DNA from 3 places in the Fodinicurvata sp. EGI_FJ10296 genome. Region 2 is predicted to be linked to each of the others. Evidence: predicted binding sites of a transcription regulator. Region 2 holds the regulator's gene; each other region holds the start of a gene.
What was found. The regulator PhoB, encoded in region 2, activates phosphate uptake and scavenging genes when phosphate is short. The targets are predictions, from matches to a motif close to TNTCATAAAACTGTCA.

Region 1: the regulator PhoB is predicted to act here: its motif matches at 1,170-1,185, upstream of ABZ728_RS20600 (DUF3644 domain-containing protein).
Region 3: the regulator PhoB is predicted to act here: its motif matches at 1,108-1,123, upstream of phnD (phosphate/phosphite/phosphonate ABC transporter substrate-binding protein).

What each region holds. Positions count from the first base shown of each region.
Region 1 is NZ_JBFCVL010000011.1:16,462-18,733, reverse strand. It holds gene ABZ728_RS20605 (LysR family transcriptional regulator) at 1-548, shown strand, start outside; gene ABZ728_RS20600 (DUF3644 domain-containing protein) at 1,246-2,272, shown strand, end outside.
Region 2 is NZ_JBFCVL010000003.1:418,908-421,179, forward strand. It holds gene phoU (phosphate signaling complex protein PhoU) at 1-620, shown strand, start outside; gene phoB (phosphate regulon transcriptional regulator PhoB) at 636-1,388, shown strand; gene ABZ728_RS08120 (cyclic nucleotide-binding domain-containing protein) at 1,429-2,220, opposite strand.
Region 3 is NZ_JBFCVL010000006.1:134,215-136,486, reverse strand. It holds gene ABZ728_RS14375 (ATP-binding cassette domain-containing protein) at 1-39, opposite strand, end outside; gene phnD (phosphate/phosphite/phosphonate ABC transporter substrate-binding protein) at 136-1,023, opposite strand; gene ABZ728_RS14365 (hypothetical protein) at 1,160-2,272, opposite strand, start outside.

The DNA of each region.
Region 1 (2,272 bases), on a different contig from region 2:
CCGCCCTGCGCCTCGACATCGAAATCGGCACCAGCGGCGCCCTGGAGCGGGATCTGTTGAGCGGCAAGATCGATCTGGCTTTCGGGATCAATCTCAGCTCCGCGCCGAGGCTGAGGGTAACGCCGCTGGGTGTCCAAGAGGCGGCGTGGTTCACGGACGGCACGGCCGATCTGCCGCCGGTTGTCCGGCCGCACGACATCGCGCATTACCTGATCCTGACCACCCCCAGCCCGTCGCCGGGCTTTCAGCAGACGACGAGCTGGTTCAGCGCGGCAGGGCTGGAGCCAAAGCAGATTTCGCTCAGCAACAGCATCACGGTCATCGCCCATCTGGTCGCCGCCGGCGTCGGCATCGCCATCCTGCCCCGGCGGCTGGTCCAGAACCGGCTGGGTGCCGGCGATCTGACGGCACTACAATGTCGGCCGCAGATCGAGCCGTCGCTGATGTGCGCCGCCTATCGCAGCAACGATTGGCGGCCGGCCGTCAATGCCGTCGTCGATGCCGCGCAGACGGTGCTGGATCAACTGGACTGGCTGAAGCCGATCTGAGTGGGCCGTGTTCTGACTGACGCATCCCCACTCGCTAGACACCCGTGGATTAATTGGCATTTTGCCCCTGCCCTCGCTCGGGCGGAGCGTCACTTGCGTGCGGCGCAGGGCACAGTCATCTCGAATGGTGAGGTGTATTCTTTATAGATAGGCAGAATTTGGGGTCTTGAGAAGTGAGCCCCGAATCTGGGCAAAAGCCGTTGGTTCTGATGATGATCTGCACTCTGGCGGCTTTTCCCGACGCCCGTAAATATGCAAGCTGGGTGATTGAGTCAAGACGGCAAATCTTATGGTTGTGTATATGCGTGGCGATTAACTCTAGCGTGCGCACCATACATCGGCTTAGAGTACGATGTATGACAGTTGGCCGAGAAGGGAGTCGCTGAGTCGAGTGGGAAAAAAATCTTATTGATCCATCTCTCTGGACCTAATGATAATAAAAATTTGATTCTAATCCATTAAAACATTCATTATATTCTATATTATGTTTAATATACTATTAAAACAAAATATTTAATTATAAAAATTAGCTAAATATATAAACTATACTAGTAACGTACTGATAATTTTGCGCAACTGGCGAATATTTTAGTATTTAAGAAGTATGATTATTACGACTGAATTCATAGTAATGTAAATTTGCCACCACTATACAGATCTCGATTTCCGATTTTAGATGATCTATGGAGAAAGAACTATGGTGATACGCAAACCACAGGGCGCACTCACCTGTGAAGAGAGGTGCATCGTTAAGGCTTTGCTCGCAAAGGGGTGGCGCAACCAAGACATTCAGCACCTTATTAACCGAGGCCGCATTGCGACCGTTAACAGTGCACGGATAACCGAGGTAAAGAATAGTGCCGACGTCGAGCCGGCGGCATCCGATCACCTAGAGTTCTATATGCATAAAAAAAATTCCTACGATCCCGTAACTGGTCTAAATTTATATGATGACGAACGTCTCATTCGGGCACGTGAGGCTATGATTCTCGCAGTGCAAAGCTTTAATAGTCCTAGTCTTCGTTTTAAAACGGAACAATTTGCTGTTCAGTCAAATATAGCGTGGACCTATCTTTTGCATGAGTACTATATTCGTAAAGATAAAAATATTGTTCACAAAAATGGCAGAACATTTTCTCTATCAAAAATGGTTGAAAGAAGTGATTTTCCTCTGAGTGACGGCATAAGAAATAATATCAGAGATATCAACGAAATTAGAGATGCCGTTGAGCACAAACTTCTTGGTCGATCAGATGTAAAATTTTTCTCATTATTTCAGGCCGCATGTTTAAATTTCGATCAATCTATATGCGAATTATTTGGAAATAGCATATCTCTTAAATCTGATTTATCAATTGCGCTACAGTTTGCAAAGATGAATTTCACGCAGTTGAATGATCTTCAGAAGTATGACATTCCGGAGCACATTTCCGCCTTGGATGCAGAGCTGGAAGGAAGGTTATCGGAGGCAGAAAAGGCCGACTTGGAATATCGTTTTCGCGTTGTATATTTATTAGAGGGAGCGTCGAAAAATAAAGCGAACTTTGAGTTCGTTAGACCTGAATCGAAGGAAGGTAAGAAGATACATAATATTCTCGAAAAACGGGTTATTGCGGACGATGACTATCCTTATAAGCCGGATCAGGCGAGAGAAAAAATACGCGAAATGTCTGGAAGGAAATTCACACTATATAATCACAAGCAAGCTTGGAAAAGGTATAAGG
Region 2 (2,272 bases):
CGGCCATTCACTGCATTGGCAAACGCGACGGCGACAGCGCGCCGGACGTCATCGCCGGCGACAAGCAGATCGACGAATTCGAAGCGACGATCAATGCCGAAGCCGTGCGGGTGCTCGCTCTGCGTCAGCCCATGGCCAACGATCTGCGCGAGGTCCTTTCGGCCCTGAAAATCGCCAGCGATCTGGAGCGGATCGGCGACTACGCCGCCAATATCGCCAAACGCTCGATCGCCCTGGCCCAGGTGCCGGCAGTCGAGCCGGTGCGTGCGGTGCCGCGCATGGGCCGCCTGGCGCAAGGGATCATCAAGGACGTCCTCGATGCCTATATCGATCTCGACGTGGACCGGGCAATCGACGCTTGGCGGCGGGACGAAGAACTCGACGACCTCTATACCGCGCTCTTCCGCCAGACATTGACCTATATGATGGAAGACACGCGCATGATCACGCCCTGCACCCATCTTCTCTTCATCGCCAAGAATATCGAACGCATCGGTGACCACGCGACCAACATCGCGGAAACGGTTCATTTCCAGATCACCGGACGAACCATGGCCGACGACCGGCCAAAGGGCGACAACAGCAGCTACGAAGTCGTCAATCCCTCGCAAGACAAATAAAGGCGGACAAATATCATGGACGGAGGGGATAAGGCGGGCCGGTCAAGCGGTCGGCAAACCGTCCTCATCGTTGAGGACGAAGAAGACCTCGTCATCATGCTGACTTACAATCTTGAGCGCGAGGGCTATACCGTTCAGTCGGTGGCAGACGGTGACGAAGCCGTCGTCGCCGCGGGCGAGCATAATCCGGCAATCATAATTCTCGACTGGATGCTGCCGCACAAATCGGGCCTCGATATCTGCCGCCAACTCAGGCGGGGCGCGAAAACGCGCGACATCCCGGTCATCATGCTGACCGCGCGCGGCGAGGAAGCCGACCGCATTCGCGGACTCGATTCCGGGGCGGACGATTATATCTCCAAGCCGTTCTCGATCGTTGAACTGATGGCGCGCATCCGCGCGGTCCTGCGCCGCACCGGGCCGTCGTCGAACGAGGATTCGCTTGAATTCGGCGACACGCGCATGGATCTCGTCGCGCACCGCGTCACCCGTGCCGGACGGGACATCCATCTGGGTCCGACCGAGTTCAGGCTGCTGCGGCATTTCATGCAGTATCCGGGCCGCGTCTTCTCGCGCGAACAACTGCTGGATGTCGTCTGGGGCCACGACGTCTATGTCGAGCCCCGGACCGTCGACGTGCACATCCGCCGATTGCGCAAGGCGATCAATGACGGCGATCTGCCAGACATTATTCGCACGGTGCGGTCGGCCGGCTATGCCCTGGATCGCCCCAAACAGATCGATGACAGCGACGAGCAGGGTTCATGACCAGCGCGAGCTGCCGAACCGCCGGGGAGATCCGGCGGTTTCACGTTACCCGGATGATGAACCGGTAGGGACTGGACCCCGGCCCGGCGGCAACTTCGTTATCGCCATTGATCAAGCCGGCTGTCCCTGCATAGGCGCCTCGCGACACCGTTTCGCCATTGACCGTCGTGCCGCCGTCGCTGCCGAGATCATGGATTACCAGTCGGCCGTTCAGTTCGAACAAGCCGAAATGCTCTTCCTCAAGGGGATCCGTCTCATCGGTCTCAATGGTCATGCCGCCCTCGCTTAGCCGTGCCGGCAGGCCATCGGAAGCACGGCCGACGATATAGGGAAGGTGCTCGACCTCGAAGCCATGAACCCCCAGGCGCCACTGGGTCAGCGACGAACCGGGCAGAATGGTGATCGTGCGCACATGCTTCAGCGCAACGCCGCGGCCAAAGGGCTGCATTCGGGCCAGGGTGCCGTTTGCCTCGTGAAGTCGTTCGGTCAGCGTGCGCAGAACCGGCAATGTCAGGCTGGACACGCTGTCCAGCGATTTCAGAAACCGCTCCCGCGTCACCATGTGAAGCGACACTTCCGTCAGAGCGCGTGCGGTCGTCGATCTGGGGACGCCACGCAGCACGCCCATTTCACCCAGAATTCCGCCCTTTTCGAGGATGCCGACCCCCACACTGTCCTGCTGGTTGCTGCGCAGCAATTCCACCCGTCCCTCCTGAATCAGATAGACGGCATCGCTTTCGCTGCCCTGCTCGTAGATGACTGAGTGCGGCGCCAGGGTGAACGTCTTGCCATGACGGGTTTCCCGAACGCGGAGCGGCTTGTCGGGTTCCATGGGTCACCTCGTCTCGGGTGTCGTTCCGTCGGCCTGGGCATTCAGCAATCGG
Region 3 (2,272 bases), on a different contig from region 2:
GGGCTCGTCCAGAGCCGCGTGGTTGATTGAACTTTCCAACTGCAAGATTGCTCCATAGCAGGCCCGGAATTGCCGATGCACGCCCGTTCCGGAACGGGCGTGCATGGCACTGGCGCAATGGCGGCCGAAGCGAGCTCAGTCGTCCAGCGGAATGCCGGCGACTTCATAGGCCTCGCGGACGATGTCGTAGATTGCCGGATCCGTCTCGAACGACATATAGGCGTCACGCTCGATGAACTTGTCGGCATTGCGCTCGGTGTCGGTCAGTGCGGACCACAACAGGTCCGAATGGTCCGCAAGCGTCGACCGCAGGGCAACCCGGCAGTCGTCCGGCAGAGAGGCCCGCATCACGACCGGATCGCCGGGAAGCTGGTCGGTCTGACCCAGCAGCCGGTATTCGGTATCGGGATCCTGTTCCCGCACGGCGTCCCAATCCTTGTTGCCGCCGCCCATGGCGTCGACATCGCCGTTGATCAGAACCTGGATTCGCGCATCGCCGGCCATGATGATCTCGACATCGGAATCGACGTCCAGACCGGCCTCGGCCATCATCATCATCGGGAAGATGTGACCCGACGTCGACCCGGCGTCCTTCAGAGCGACACGATGCCCGGACAGATCCGCCATGGTCTCGATCGGGCTGTCGGCGGGGACGACGAAACTGGAGCCATAGTGCGGACGGACGATCGAGAACAGGATGTCCATCTCGGCCAGTTGCTGAAAAAGGACAAATTCCGACGGGCCCGCAAAGACCAGATCGACCTCGTCGAATTGCAGAGCCGTGCCGGCCGCCGTGCGGTTCGAGAGCGAATAGAGCTCAAGCTCGATATTCGTCACCTCTTCGAAGGTTTCGGCGAAGGGCGCGAAGGCTTCTTCAAGGCTTCCCATTCCTTCGATGCCGGTATCGGCCATGCGCAGAGTATCGGGGCAAAGCTCCGCAGCATCCTGCGCCGCCGCGGGCGCGGAAGCAAGAAGCGCTCCAAGAATGGAAATACCACAAGTCGCGAACATGATGCTTTTCATATCAGCTAAATCCTTTCACACAAATTAACCTTTAAGGTGGCGAAAGGATTAGCACACGGACATGACGCTTTTTTTCATATCATATTAAAGTTATGTGACGCTCGCGACGGCATCGGCTTCGATAACTTGCTGCGAGCTACGTTTCCTCCATGCGAATCTTCAGCACCAGATCGCCGTTGGCCAAACCGGCCGCCGACAGAGGAAACCGGATATCGTCGGGGTCGGGGTACCGGGTGGCGCGGTCGGGCATTTCCTCATCCAGCGACGTCCATCGCGATTTGATAAGCCACCCGCCGCGTTCGTCGGGGTCGCCGATGCCGACCGTCAGGACCCGGTCGAACACGCGTTCGCCGAAATAGTGCCGGTCGCGCAGAACCATCCTGTCCTTGACGAAATGCGGCAGTATTTTTACCCGGATCTGGAAGTTGGAATAGCGGCGATCGCCCGGGGGCCGTTTCGAGCGCATCAGAAACGTGCGGAACAGCGTCTCGCCGCCGGTTTCCAGGTCGTGGGCGCCGACGGTCAGCGGCGAGCCGTGTTCCTCGCGCTGGTCGGTCATGACCGTCGTTTCGCCGCGGATCACGACCGTGGTTTCGATCATCAGATAGCGCAGGGTCTCGTCGTCCCGGAACCGGTCGGCCAGCCGCAGGTTTTCCAGCCGGATTTCGACGCTGGTATCGCCGAACAGGAACCGTTGCAGGTTCTGATAGCCCTCCTCGGAGTTCACGATTCCCAGCGGACCGCTGTGACTGCGATAGATGAAGGCCCGGCTACTCCCTTTCACATAGGCATGGTCGATCTGCACCAGACCGTCGCTGCCGGGCCCGACGGCATAGCGCGCCAGCCCGTAATCGTTGTGATTGGTCCCGATCAGCGAAAAGACGTCTGTCGGAGAAAAATGCGGGCCGATCTCGTGCAGCCGATCCTCTGCCCAGTCGTCAGGAAACCCGAGCAGTTCCTTCAGGCGCCGCGGCCCGAACGTATCGGATTCGTTGATGCCCAGCAGATCGCGGATCTCCGTCAGCGCACCCAGCCCCGAGCGGAAATGGATGCCCCGATGGGGCGTGGCATAGGTGAACAGGCGGTCGACCCGTTTCGGTGCCTCAGCCTTGTAGATTCGCTGGATCAGCGAGCGGCAGACCAATCCACCCATCGAATGCGCGATCAGATGAACCCGTGGCGCCCCGGTGCTGGCCAGCACGAACGCCACCAGCGTGGCCAGTCCCTCGGCGATCGTTTCGACGCGGTC